3 regions of the Pseudogemmobacter sp. TB195 genome follow, and region 1 is predicted to be linked to each of the others. Evidence: riboswitches for the same ligand, from Rfam matches in the RefSeq annotation. Region 1 holds a riboswitch; each other region holds the start of a gene.
The links. A riboswitch is a leader RNA that binds a small molecule or an ion and turns the genes downstream of it on or off. The one in region 1 is predicted to bind cobalamin.

Region 2: another riboswitch for cobalamin. It lies ahead of AC4FS3_RS12505 (aromatic ring-hydroxylating oxygenase subunit alpha); the one in region 1 lies ahead of AC4FS3_RS14480 (TonB-dependent receptor).
Region 3: another riboswitch for cobalamin. It lies ahead of AC4FS3_RS15650 (aromatic ring-hydroxylating oxygenase subunit alpha); the one in region 1 lies ahead of AC4FS3_RS14480 (TonB-dependent receptor).

Annotation. Positions count from the first base shown of each region.
Region 1 covers NZ_JBZEGG010000013.1:69,377-75,505, forward strand. Annotated here, with positions in the region: gene AC4FS3_RS14470 (diguanylate cyclase) at 1-1,193, shown strand, start outside; gene pdxY (pyridoxal kinase) at 1,439-2,293, opposite strand; cobalamin riboswitch at 2,543-2,737, shown strand; gene AC4FS3_RS14480 (TonB-dependent receptor) at 2,848-4,989, shown strand; gene AC4FS3_RS14485 (DUF6925 family protein) at 5,001-5,954, shown strand; gene AC4FS3_RS14490 (ABC transporter substrate-binding protein) at 5,951-6,129, shown strand, end outside.
Region 2 covers NZ_JBZEGG010000011.1:14,374-18,341, forward strand. Annotated here, with positions in the region: gene AC4FS3_RS12500 (hypothetical protein) at 1-393, shown strand, start outside; gene AC4FS3_RS12505 (aromatic ring-hydroxylating oxygenase subunit alpha) at 511-1,749, opposite strand; cobalamin riboswitch at 1,854-2,065, opposite strand; gene AC4FS3_RS12510 (hypothetical protein) at 2,769-3,215, opposite strand; gene AC4FS3_RS12515 (CopD family protein) at 3,701-3,968, opposite strand, start outside.
Region 3 covers NZ_JBZEGG010000014.1:135,845-139,812, forward strand. Annotated here, with positions in the region: gene AC4FS3_RS15640 (FAD-dependent oxidoreductase) at 1-339, opposite strand, end outside; gene thiD (bifunctional hydroxymethylpyrimidine kinase/phosphomethylpyrimidine kinase) at 336-1,136, opposite strand; TPP riboswitch at 1,210-1,316, opposite strand; cobalamin riboswitch at 1,457-1,671, shown strand; gene AC4FS3_RS15650 (aromatic ring-hydroxylating oxygenase subunit alpha) at 1,799-3,049, shown strand; gene AC4FS3_RS15655 (FAD-binding oxidoreductase) at 3,052-3,968, shown strand, end outside.

The sequences.
Region 1 (6,129 bases):
TTAGCGCGCTGCGCAGCGATCCGCGCACCCGCAACCTGCCGGTGATTGCCCTCATCGCGCCAGACACGCCAGAGCGCCGGCTGGCCGCGCTGCGGGCGGGCGCAGATGACGTGATGGTCAAGCCCCCCGATATGTCGGTCCTGCTGGCGCGGATCCGCAATCTGCTGCGCCAGCGCGAGGAAAGCCAGATGATGTCACGCGCCTGGGGGTGCGAGATCCCCGAGATGCTGGGCCTCGCAGACCGCAAGGGCAGCTTTCTGCCGGTCGGCCCCGTCGGCCTGATCGCCGCCCGGCCCGAGACCGCGCAGGCCTGGAAACAACAGCTGGACCCAAGACTGCGTGACCATGCGCGCGTACATGCCCCTGCGGAAGTGGCGAGCTATGGCGAACAGGCGGCCCATACCCATGTCTTCCTGATCGAGGCCGATACCGGCACCCATGGCGGCGGTCTGCGGCTGATGACCCAGCTTTCCGGCATTTCGCATTTCCGCCACAGCATGTTCTGCATCCTGGCGCCGGAAACCAGTGACACCGCCGCGCTGGCCTTTGATCTGGGCGCCCATGACGTGATCGACCCTTCTGTCAGCGCCGAAGAGCTGGATCTGCGCATTCGCCTGCTTTTACGGCGCAAGCAACAGGCCGATGCCGAGCGGAGCTCGATCGAGGCCGGGCTGCGGCTTGCGATCATCGACCCGCTGACCGGTGCCTATAACCGCCGCTATGCTTTCCCGCGCCTGGCAGGCATCGCCGAACAGGCGGCGGTCGAGGGCAGCGAATTCGCGGTGCTGGTAATCGACCTCGACCGGTTCAAATCCGTCAATGATTGTTATGGCCACACCACCGGCGACACTGTCCTGGTCGAAGTGGTCCGCCGCCTGCGCGACAATCTGCGGATCGATGATATGCTGGCGCGGATCGGGGGTGAGGAGTTTCTGATCGCCCTGCCCGAAACCACCGCCGCCGAGGCGCAGCGCATTGCCGAACGGCTGCGCTGCGTGGTCGGCGCCACGCCGGTCGATGGCGGCAATGGGGTCACGCTCAGCGTGACGGTTTCCATCGGCGTGAAAACCGGCGGCGGCCCGATGGCGCCTTCCGAGGATATCACTGCCATGGTGGATGCGGCCGATGGCGCGCTTTTGCGGTCGAAAACCCTGGGCCGCAATGTCGTAACGCTCAGCCATTCCTCTGTGTGACGCCACCTCTTGCCGCCATCCTGCGGCGCCCCGGTGATATGGCGCGGACGGAAGAGCCCGCGTCCAGCGCCTTGCCAAAACCGGGCACCAGACCTCGCCCTCGCATCCTCAGACCAGGCAGCGCCGCACCTGTCTGTGCAGGAGACCTGCTGGCGGCCCCTGCGCCCTGGTCAGGAAGACAGCTGGCGGAAACCGATGCCACATCCCCACAGGCAGAACAGCGCGGACGGGCCCGGTACCCGAGGTCAGCGGCGGATCGCCGCCAGCTCTGCCAGGCTCGCCAGAAATTCCGCGCTGCTCAGCATGACCTCCTGCCGTCCGAGTGCCGCCGCCTCCCCCATCGCAATCCCGGTGAGCTTTTGCGCAAAAACAACGGCATCGGCCAGGGAACGGCCGCGCCCCAGCCCGGCAATGATCAGCGCCGCGAACAGATCCCCGGTCCCCGACAGCGCCAGCGGCAAATGCGGCGCGGGGTGACGGCTCACGCCGTCCGGCGTGATCACAACGCTTTCAAGACAGCCCTCGGGGCTGTCTTCCAGCACGCATCCGGTCGCAATTACCCGCGCACCAGGCCTCAGGTTCAGCCCCGCCCGCGCCAGCGCCAGATCTTCAGGCCGCGTAATCTTCTGCCCCGACAACAGCGACAGCTCAAACGGGTTCGGCGTGGTCAGATCGGCCAGCGGCAGCAATTCGTCGCGGATCACCGCCACCACCGCTTCGGGCACATAGCGCCCCGGGCCGGCATCGCCGATCACAGGGTCGCAGAGATAGACCAGTCGCGGGTTGATCTCGCGCGCTTTTGCGATGAATTCCGCCGCCAGATGCGCGATCGCGGCCGAACCGATATAGCCCGTCACGATATAATCGGCCCGTTCGGGCAACCCACGCTCCATCGCGCCCAGAAGCAGATCGGCGAAAAAATCCTCGGGCAGCGCGCGACCGCGCAGGCTCGGGTAATCGGGGGTATTCGAGAACACCACCGTCGGGATCGCCGCCACCTCCAGCCCGGCCGCGCAAAGCGGAAACAGCGCCGCCGAATTGCCGACATGGCCGAACACGACCTGGCTCTGGATCGAAATGACGAAAGGCGGGGTCTGCATGGCTATGTCCTTCCTGCGCAGGATCCCGGTCATGGCCCGGCGCGCGCGGGCAGAGGTTACATCCGCCCGCGCGCAAAAGGCCATGGGGTAAACCACGGGGCTTTGGGGAAATTTCAGCAAAGAAATGAAGAGGGGGGCCGAACGGCAACCGCCCGCCCCGCCCCTCAGGACAGGCTCCTCACAAGGGGTCCCGGATGCCCCCTTATAACGCGCCCGTGATAACGGGCGTTGACAGACCACCACCCCGGCGGGTAGCGCAGAGGCGACGGTTCCCGCGAGGGAGGAAAGAGGGAACGCAGCAGGGCATCCGCCCGATCTGCGGCTGCCCCCGCAACTGTGAGCGGCGAGGGTTTCGCGATATGCCACTGGGGTTCAGGGACCCTGGGAAGGCGCGAAACCCACTGACCCGCGAGCCAGGAGACCTGCCGTCGGCCATATTCACGGGCAGGCACATCGGGCGGGGGTTCCTGATGGCAAGGATGACATGCGGGTGATTGCCCGTCGGTTCCTTGCAGTCTGCAGTGACGTGCAAAACGCCTTTCGGGGTAAAATTCATGCCGTCCATTTCCCGCCGCACGTCTGTGCGGCTTTTGCTGACACTTACCGCTCTCACCCCCATCGCCGCTGCGCCGGCGCTGGCAGAAGAGACCACCATCGGCCTTGGCACCATCTGGCTGCCGGTCGATGACGACGCAGGCCAGGGACTTGACGCCACCCCGCCCACCGCCAGCCGGCTGGGCGAAAAAATCCGCGACATCCCTGCTGCCGTCGAGGTGATCGGCACCGAAACCATGGCCGAACGCGGTCTCCATTCGATCACTGCTGCCGTATCGCAGACCGCAACCGGGGTCACCGCGACCGGAGCGCCAAATTACGACAATCATTTCGCCGCGCGCGGCTTTCAGGGCAGCAGTTCGGTCATGATGCTGTTTGACGGCACCAGGCAGTTTCCCGGACGCGGCAATATCTCTTTCCCGGTCGACAGCTGGCTGATCGAGGAATTCGAGGTCCTGAAAGGCGGCGGTTCGGTGATCCATGGCCATGGCGCGATTGGCGGTTTCGTCAATGCGATGCCCAAACGCCCGTTTGACGGTGCGCCGCGCCATTTGCTGACCGCGCTTGCGGGGTCAGATGGCAGGCTGCGCTTTGGCGCCGACAGTGGCGGCTCGCTCTCGGATACGCTTTCCTACCGCATCGCGGTGATCGCGGATGGATCCGACGGCTGGATCGACGGTGCGGATGACAGTCTCGGCGCCGTGACCGCCGCGCTGAGCTGGAAGGCGACGCCCGATCTGACCTTCACCCTGTCCGCCGATTACGCAAAGCGCGAGCCGATGACCTATTATGGCACGCCTTTGCGCAACGGGATCCTCGTCGCGGGGACCGAGGCACTGAACTACAATGTTGAAGACGCGAGGACCGACTTCACCGATCACTGGCTGCAGCTGAAAACCGAATGGGCGCCGTCGGACGCGGTCCGCGTCTCGGCAGTGCTGTACCGCATCGGCTCTGACCGCAGCTTCCGCAATGCTGAAACCTATGAATGGGATCCGGTGACCGATACGGTATCGGTCGGCGAATTCGTCGCCATCGACCAGGATCAGGATCAGACCGGCTTCCGGCTGGATGCAGGCTTGCGCCATGGGATCGCGGGCTATGACAGCCATACGGTGATCGGCTTTGACCTGAACCGCTCGAAATCCAGCTATGCCAGTGCCTTCAACTTCGGCTCGGTCACGGTCGATCCGTTCAACCCGCGCCCCGGCCGTTTCCCCACCGGCCTGACCCCGGTGGCGCAATACCGCTCGACCCTAGACCAGCGCGCGATCTTTCTGGAAAACCGCACCGAGCTTGGCCAGGGGCTGGCGCTCAGCCTTGGCCTGCGCCAGGACTGGTTCGATCTGAGCCGCCAGGGCATCGCAAACCCCGCCACGAGCTTTGACGCCAGCTACAAGGCGCCATCGGCGCGGGTCGCGCTCAGCTGGGCGGCGACTGAGACCACGGTGGTTTACGGCCAGCTGGCCTGGTCCACCGACCCGGTGAACGTGCCGCTGATGGATTACGCCGCGAATTTCCGCGACTTCGACCTGACCACGGGGCGACAATTCGAGATCGGGCTGCGCCAGAGCTTTGCCGATGGCCGCGCCGAATGGTCGCTCACCGCCTATGATATCGTGAAGCGCAATGTGCCGGTGCTGGCGCCGGGGTCTTTCACGATGCAACAGGCCGGGCAGCAATCGTCGCGCGGGATCGAGCTGGCAGCCAGCGCCAGGGTGACCGATACCCTGCGGCTCAGCGGCAATATCGCCCGCACCAGAGCGCGGTTTGACGATTTCACCTACCTCGATTTCAACACCTTTTCCTGGGTGGATTATTCGGGGAATGTGCCGCTCCTCGTGCCGGAAACCTCGGCCAATCTCTGGGCCTCCTGGGAATTCGCCGATGTCTGGACTGCGCATCTGGGTGTGCAATTCGTCGGCAAGGCCTGGTATGATTACGCCAATACCGAGAAACGCGGCAGTTTCTCGCTGATCAATGCCGGGCTTGACTGGCAGGCGGGCGAGAGCTCGACCCTGTCTTTGCGCGTGACGAACCTCTTCGACAAAAGCTATGCGGCATATCTCTACCCCGAAAAGGGTCAGGTGGTTCTCGGTGCGCCGCGCCGGTTTGAGTTGCAGCTGACCTCGAAGTTCTGAAAGCTCGCGCCATGACCGATGCCCCACAAGATGAAACCTTCGCGTTGCTTGCCCGGCTTTTCGGCGCCGAAGGGCATTTGTGGAGCATCGGCACCCTTGCGGGGTTCATGGGGTTTGACCTGACCGGTATCCCGCAAAAGATCGGCGGGGCACTGGTGCTGGAAGGTGAGACCGGGCGCGCCCGTCTCACCCCCGGAGCAAAGCTTCTCGCATTCGAGACCCTCAGCAGCGAGCCGAGGGGCTGGAATCACGGGATCGCGCTATGCGAGGCAGGTGGGCTGCCTCCCTGCCCCCGCGACCACCACCTTACCGTGGTCGCGGATGACGCGGCCCTGGTCGCCGCAGACCAGGGCGCACCGGCGCTTGATCTGGGGCTGGGCCATGCCGGGCTTCGCTGTTTCTTTCGACCTGCAGCGACGGCCCGCGCCCGGGCCCTGCTGCTGGCGGGCCAGCACTGGAACGATTGCCGCGAGGCGCTGGCCGCGCTTCCGGGTGACTGGATTGCCGAGACCCCCTTTCTGCGCGCCGAGCGGGTGGCGGATGGCGCCTGCCCGATCCATGCGATCCCTTCCGCCGGTAGCCGGGGCCTGACCCATGCCGCGACCACGCCGGTACCAGAGGGCTGGCTGCCCTTTGCTCATATCTTCCCGCCGCATCCGGCGCGGGTGCGCCCGGGGCAGCGCCGCCCGTTCGATCCCGATATCCATACCGTATTCCAGACCATCCTCGCGCGTCATGGCCGCCCCGACCTGATGGCGCTGAAAGCCGCGACCCGCGCGCGGCTGCAAAGCGGCCTGCCGCCCGAGGCAACCGATGCGCCCGGGCAGAAGCCCGACCGCCACGCCCAGGCCGTCATCCGCGTCACCCTGCGCCAATGGCTCGCCGAGACCGGCGCAGCCCCGCCCGAAGCCTGGCTCTCGCGCTATGACCGCCCGCTTCTGGCTGCGGTCCGGAGCCAGACATGACCCCCTTCCCCCCTCTGACGCGGCGCGGGGCACTGGCGCTCGGGGTTTCTGCGCTCCTTCCGGCCCTTGCGCCGCGCGGGGCCCGTGCACAGGATGCGCACGCGCCCCGTTTTGTCACGACCGAACTGATCCTGACCGAAACCGCGCTGGCGCTTGGGCTCACCCCGCTCGCCGC
Region 2 (3,968 bases), on a different contig from region 1:
AAGTATCAGGTGGTCTGGCAGGCGCCCGAGGCCGGGCTTTACCGGCTGGAACAGGGCGATCTGACGCGGGTGATCGGCGTCGGCCCGGCCAGCCCGCGCGAATTCGTCGAAACCATCGCCTCGGGCGATGCGGTGATCGCGCCGAAATCCGCCGGCGGCCCGGCCTATGGGTCGGTGACCCGGCTGGAGCCGGGCCTGCCTGACCTGCGGCAGGTGGCAGAGGGGCGACCGGTGACGGGGCGCGGCTGGATCGGTATCACACCCCGCGAGGCCTGGATGACCACCGAGGTGCGGCTGGCGGCTTTGCTGCCGGGCTGGGCCTGGCTTGTGCTGACCGCCGGGCTGGTCATCGCCGCCTGGCTGATCGAGGGCCGCCGGGGCGCGAAGCGCTGAGGGGGGGGGCGGGCTGCCGAATGCCCTTTCCCCCTGTTTGCTGCCGGGGAGGCAGCGGCCCGTTTCTGGCAAGCGAAACGAGGCCCGGGTAGAGCCGAGGCCTCATTTTGTCAGGTGTCAGGCGCGGCTGATCTCGTCGAGATACCAGGTGATATAGCGCAGCTCGTTATACTCCATCGGTGCGATGGGGCCTGGCTCGAAGTAATGCGATTTCACGCCGCGTGCGGTGTGTTCGATGATCTTCTTGTCTTCCTCGGTCGTGACTTTCCAGAGCCAGGTCAGGCGGTTCAGATCGTAATCGACGCCTTCCTCTGCGCCGTCTTTCACCAGCCAGATCAGTTCCATCTCGCAGGTATCATGGGTTTTCGGGATGAAACGGTAGATCATGCCGTGATCGGGATAGCAGACCAGAAATGTGGTGCCACCGAGATGGATTGAGGTCACGCCGCCATCATAATCGGTGAAGCGCCCCATCAAAGGTGCGAGGGGGGAGCCATCTTCGGACCCGGTCGAGGCGCCCTCGTAAAGCGCATAGCGGAAAACATCGACCGCCTCGCCGCCCCGGGATGAATTCTGCCAGTGATTGCCCGACAGCACCGAAAGCCCGAGCGCGCAGCTCTTTTCCTCCATGGCGGCATTGAGACCGGCGATCACTTCGGGCGGTTGCTCCAGCGCATGGGTCTGCGAATATTCCGGATGCGCCGGGCCACAGTGATAGCATTCGACATAATTCTCGACCGCCAGCTTCCAGTTCGCGGAAATCGGATAGGTCTCGCGATGGGCGACCTTTGCCGCGCCCCAGCCATATTGGCCGATACTGGCGTGCAGGGATTGCTCCACTTGCGTGAAATCCAGCGGGTCTTTCGCGAAGGAGATGAAGACCAGCCCTTCGACCACCTTCACATGTACTTTTTTCAGCGCATGTGCGGCGCGGTCGAAATCCTTCGGCATCAGCCGGGCCGCGCGCAAAGCGCCGTCCAGCGTATAGGTCCAGGCGTGATAGGGGCAGACGAACATCTTCGCATTGCCCTTGTCTTTGGTGCAGACCTCGGCACCGCGATGGCGGCAGGAATTCAGGAGCCCATGCACCTCGCCCTGCATGTCGCGTGTCAGGATGACCTGTTCATCGCCAAGGCGGAACAGCTCGAAATCGCCGGGCTTCGGGATCACGCTTTCATGGGCCAGACAGTGCCAGTGGCGGCGGAACACCCGCTCCATATCACGGGCAAAGACGTCCGGATCCATGTAGAAATCCCGAACGAGGCCATGGCCCGGGCGGTGTTCCGCGATCAGCCGCGCAATGGCGTCGGGCTTTTGGTCCGGGGTGGAAAAACTATCGTCGTGAAGCGCGCCCAATCTGGCCTCCTGCTGGTTTGTTTGCTGCCCCGGGTGATCGGAGACGCCGGGCTATGGTCCGGGGCGGACCTGCCAAAGCGCTCCTGACTGCCCGCCGCAGCCACGCTGATTTCCGCCTCAGGGCTGGTTTCCGGATGTCTGGCCTGTGCCCTTTCGCGAACAGAAATGGCACCTTCCCGGCCGCTCCTTCAGCCAGTGGGTCCCGCCATGCCACGAAGCGCCGCACCCGTTGCGGGGGCAGCGCCGGCATCGGTCCGGCTTCCCAATTCTCCTCCAGACCTCCCGATATGGTGGCACCCTGATCTGACGCGATCAGAGCAGGCGCTATGTGAAAAACTGTTCTGTCTGCGGCAAATTATGTCGAAATTGATCTGAGGCCCGGAATGTGATGCGTTTCAGGCTGCGGCCCGCCCTCCGGCGCCCGGCTGAGCGCGAAACTGGGCTAAAATGCTGCTTCCGATCATTGCTGATCACGACCAGGGCAAAGCGGGCCCTGGCCCTTTGCCCGGCGATCAGGGCCGTGACGAGGCCTCTGGCTTCCTCACCCGGCCCCGAGGCGGGGGAAGCGGCCTCAGCGCCGAGCGTCAGTTGCGCGAGGGTCTCGGGGATGTCAGGCCTCGCCCGCCCGGGCAGCATCAGCGCGATGTTTTGCGCCGCCGTCAGACCGGGGATCACCGCCGCCGCCGTTGACGCGTGCAGCGCAGACTCGCTCCAATGGTCGGGCGGAACGGCGGAATGGCGTGGCGGTCCGCGCAGCAGATCCGTTGCCGCTGCGACTGGCAGGAAACCGCAGGCCGGATCTCTGTCGGGGCAAACAGATCTTCCATCTCGCGAAAGCGTCAGGTCCGGTTGCACCCCGCCCGCCGACGTCGCGCGCGGTCATGCCAAAGTGTTTGTGAAAAGCGGTGCTGAGATGGCCGGGGCCGGAAACGCCTCAATCATAGGCGGCTTCGGGCAGCGAGCGGCGGTTGCTCCGGATCAGATTGGCGGCGCGTTCCAGCCGCAGATCGCGCAGGCATTCAAACAGTGTCATGCCGGCTTCGCGCCGGCAGCTGCGCTTGAGCGTCACATGGCTGTTGCCGGGGCTTTGGGCGAGATGATCCAGGCAAAGTGTCCCCACGTGCCGGTCTTGCAGCAGGGCCTCGGGCATATCCTGGCCGAACTGCGCGTTCGTCGAAGACCTGACCGATCAGGGCCAGGCATTCGCTTTCTTTGCGAAAAAGTGCCGCCGCACTGGTCAGGCCGTCGAAAGACCTCTCGGGCAGATGCCGCGCCGGGCAGGAGAGGAAAAAGCCCGGCACCATGCCCTGGCCGGGCAGCTCTGCTGTCATCAGGGCGCGCAGACGCAGGCTGACAATATCGGATTCCATGGTGGTCACAAAGCTCAGACAGGCCTCGCCCGGAAGCGTGATCCTCGTGGTCTTGCCCTTGCCGGGCAGGAAATGGGCAGGCTTGATCCGGCGCAAGGTTGGCGGTTCGCAGCGGCGTAGCCTTTCGTGATGTGGCGGTCGGGCCACTGGTAAAGGGACCCGCGCCAGTCGCGCCGCAGGAGGGGCCACTGTCATGCAAATCAGTATCTGTGCAGCCAGAGGCCGCCGGTGGCGCGATATTGTCCATTCATGCTCTTGCCCGCCACGCCCGACAGTTGAGCCAGAATGCCGCGACGGTCCCCTGCCTTGCGGGTCGGGTCTTTCCCATGGCCGGGATTGCCGGGCCTCAGGGGGGTATCGGATTGTCTCTCCGCTCTCAGTCGCGGGGGCGGTCGGATTTCGTACGGCCTCTTCCGCCTGTTGCGAACCTGGTGGCCGTCCTGTTCCTGGCCATTTACCCTGGCGCAATGGCACCATTCGGTGCCAGGTGCCAGGTGCCGGGCCAGGGTCTGAGACAGCTTGCGGGATCTCGCGCCGCAGAGGTCAGGCTCCCCGCGGGCCGGCGTGACGTCGGTCCTGCGTCAGAAGGGCTTTACCACCACGGCCCAGAGGATGGCGATTACGGCAAAGACGCTGATTTCGTTGAAGATCCGCAGAAACAGGTCACTTTCGCGGAACTCGCCGCGCCGCGCGCGCCAGACCATGCGGCCGGTCCAGATGTAATGGATCACAAGAAACGCGACGAGGCTCAGCTTCAGATGCAGCCAGGGATCAAACCCCCACCAGCCGATAGCCAGCCAGAGCCCGGTCGCAATGGCGATCACCATCAGCCCGGCCGAAAAGCGATAG
Region 3 (3,968 bases), on a different contig from region 1:
GTCCCCGCCAATGGCCTGGTGCCCTTTGGTCAGCCGCGCAAAACGCGCCAGATCGCCCCGGTCACGCGGATCGGCCAGAACCAGCGTCCCGGCCCCGGTAACCAGCCCGGTATGGGATTGCCACCAGGCGGCCGCGCCGGCCCCAAGCCGTTCAACCGGTTCCTCTGCCGATTCCGCCTCGCAATATGGCGCCAGCATACCACCAGCCCACCAGGAACAGGCCTGCGGCCCTGGGCCGCCGGCCGGGTCAGAAATCGTGACCTCATGACCGCGCGCCGTAAGTTCGCTGGCCATCACAAGGCCCATGACACCGGCCCCGAGAATATGGACGCGGCTCATGATTGCGGCCAGAGCGCGTGGAAATGATGCACCGGCCCATGGCCGGAACCGATTTGCAGCGCATCCGCCGCCCGGATCGCCCCCTGGAGCCAGCGATGCGCCCGCGCCACCGCATCGGGGACAGCCATCCCCTGCGCCAGCCCGGCCGCAATCGCTGCGGCATAGCTGCATCCTGTGCCATGCGTATTTTTGGTCTGCTGGCGTTCTGCCGTGAACACATGGGATACAGGGCCGATCAGCAGATCGCGACACGCTGCCCCCCCGGCATGACCGCCTTTCATCAACACCCAGGCCGGCCCGAGCGACAGGAGCGCGCGCCCCTGCGCTTCCTGCGCCTCATGGCTGCTGGCCGGGGCCTCGCCCAGTAGATCTGCCGCTTCGGGCAGGTTCGGGGTCAAAACCGTCGCGAGCGGCAAAAGCGCCTCGCGCAGTGCTGCGACAGCCTCGGCCGCGAGCAACCGGTCACCGGATTTTGCCACCATCACCGGATCAACCACCAGGGCCAGATCACGCCCTTTCAGCGCCGCCGCCACGGTCGCGACCAGTTCCGGATCGCCCAGCATCCCGATCTTCACCGCACCCACGGCAAGATCATCGAACACCGCCTCCAGCTGCGCCCGGACCAGCCGCGCTGGCAGGGCCATCACCGCGGTCACCGCCCTTGTGTTCTGGGCCGTGATCGCGGTGATCACGCTGGCGCCATAGACGCGCATTGCCGCGAAACTTTTAAGATCGGCCTGAATCCCCGCGCCGCCGCCGGAATCAGACCCCGCTATGGTCAAAGCTATCGCCGTCATCATGCCCCCAATGACCGGCGAAAAGATTTGGGGAGACTGGTGCCCGGGCAGGCCGCAACGGGCCGCCAGAGACACAATCAGACCACCCGTTCCCTCCGCCGGTATGAACCGGATCAGGTTCGATGGGTTAGCCTTGCGGCCTCTCAGCCCCGGTTTCCCGGGACACCCCAACGAGTAAGTTGCCCAATCGTTAAGCGCCGCGTTTTCGTTTGGCAACCGGCAAAATCCCGCTTTCTGCGCGAATGAGGCTGCTTACAGGGCCGCTGTCTGTTCCGCTTTGCGACATGTCGCAAACAGACAATCCCGGCCGCCGCACTGTGATCAATTCAGCCTCGCAAGGTGCCGCTGGCGACAGCGGAGAATTGGGAAGCCGGTGCGGCCCTGCAAGGGGTCAAAGCCGGCGCTGCCCCCGCAACGGTAGAGGCTGAGAGGCGCGATAAGGACCACTGGGCGGAGGAGCCCGGGAAGGTATCGCGACCAGGGTTGAAAAGACCGCTCGCCAAGCCCGGAAACCAGCCTTGCACGAGATGTCGAGCCGCGGTGGGCGGCGAAGCGGCAACCGGCTCGCGGGTCCATCCCCGCGCGGGCCCTTCGCCGCCTGTTGTCCACCGCACGTCAAACCTGCCTGTGCGACCCGCCCGGGCTAACGCGAAGGACAGCAAATGCTGAGCCAGTCCGAAACCCTTTCCCGCCTGCTGGCACGCCGGAGCGGCTATGCCTTAGAGCGCGATTTATATTGTGATCCCGGGGTGTTGGAGGCCGATCTTCAACATCTTTGGTATCGTGAATGGCTCTTTGCCATTCCGGGCTGCGAGCTGGAGAAACCCGGCGCCTTTGCCACGCTGCAGATCGGCGCCTATCCGGTGGTGATCATCAAGGGCAAAGACAATCGCATCCGCGCGTTCCACAATGTCTGCCGCCATCGCGGTCAGCGGCTTTGCGCGAAGACCAATGGCGCGACCACGAACCTTGTCTGCCCCTATCACCAATGGACCTATGACCTCGAGGGCAAGCTCATTTTCGCCCGCGATATGGGCGAGGATTTCGACCCTTCGAAATTCGGGCTGAAGAAGGTGCACTGTGTCGATCTTGGCGGCATGGTCTTTATCTGCCTTGCCGAAGTGCCCCCTCCCATTTCCGACCTCGCGCCGAAGCTGATGTCGTATCTGGCCCCCTCGGGCCTTGCCGATGCAAAGGTCGCTTTCAGCTCGACCATCGTCGAAAACGGCAACTGGAAACTGGTGATCGAGAACAACCGCGAATGTTATCATTGCGGCGGCGCGCACCCGTCTTTGTGCCGGACCTATTCCGACAACCCGCGCATGACGGCGATGGAGGGGCCTGATTCGGCCTCGCCCGACATTATCGAACACTGGAAGCGCTGCGAGGCGGCCGGCCTGCCCTCGCGCTTCACCAACCATCCGCAGATGCAATGGCGGCTCGCCCGCATCCCCCTGCTGAACGGCGCCGAAAGCTATACGATGTCGACTAAGGCGGCGGTGGCGAAACGCATGGGCACCATGCCCTTCAACGATGCCGGCAGCCTTCTGTTCTTTCACTACCCGAACAGCTGGAACCATTTCCTCGGTGATCACGCCATCGTCTTCCGCATCCTGCCGATCAGCCCGACCGAGACGCAAGTGACCACGAACTGGCTGGTCCATAAGGATGCGGTCGAGGGCGTCGACTATGATCTCGAAACCCTCACCCGCGTCTGGCTCAACACCAATGACGAAGACCGCCAGGTGGTCGAGGAAAACCAGAAGGGCATTCTCTCTCCCGCCTATGAGCCCGGGCCCTATTCCCCGATCCAGGAAGAAGGGGTGATGCAATTCATCGACTGGTATGCCGGCATCATGACGGAACGCCTTGGCCCCGTTTCCGGCACCGGCCCGGCACTGGCGGCGGAATAAAAATGGGAAAGCAACAACTTAACTGGTCTGTGAAGCCCTGGGATGATGCAGAGCATCTTGAATGCGCCATGGTCGTGCCCGAGACGCCGGATACCGCCACCTTCACCTTCCGCGCGCCCTCGGGCGCCTGGTTTGACTATCAGCCGGGCCAGTTCGTGACGCTCGACCTGCCGGTTGATCCGAAAAAAGGCGCCAGGGGCAATGTCCAGCGCACCTATACGATCTCGTCTTCGCCGTCGCGTCCGCTGTCGATCTCGGTCACGGTGAAAGCCCAGGCGACGTCTGTCGGCACGCGCTGGATGCTTGATCACCTGAAGCCGGGGATGAAGATCAAGGCTTATGGCCCGGCGGGGATCTTCAGCTCGCACCGGCATCCGGCAAAGAAGCATCTCTTTATCTCGGCCGGATCGGGCATCACGCCGATGATGTCGATGACGACCTGGGCCTGGGATTCGGGCGAGATGCCCGATATCGTCTTCGTCCATGCGGCAAAGCGGCCATCCGAAATCCTGTTGCGCAAGCGGCTCGAAGGGTTTGCAGACCGTGTGCCGGGGCTGAAGCTGCGCTTTACCGTCGAGGAAAGCGACCCGTTCCAGACCTGGACCGGCTATCAGGGGCGGCTGAGCCAGATCATGCTTGGGCTGATGGCGCCGGATTATCTGGAGCGCGAGGTGTTTTGCTGCGGGCCGGAGCCGTTCATGCAGGCGGTGCGCGACATGCTGGTCTCGCTCGGCTTCGATATGGAACATTACCATCAGGAAAGCTTCGGCGCGCCGGTGTCGACGGAAGCCGACGCCCCGGTGATCGACGATGTGATCCCCGATTCCGAGGCCGGTGCGCAGATCACCTTCGCCGCCTCAAACGTGACCGCGCCCTGTTCCGAGACCGATACCGTGCTCGCGGTGGCGAAACGCGCCGG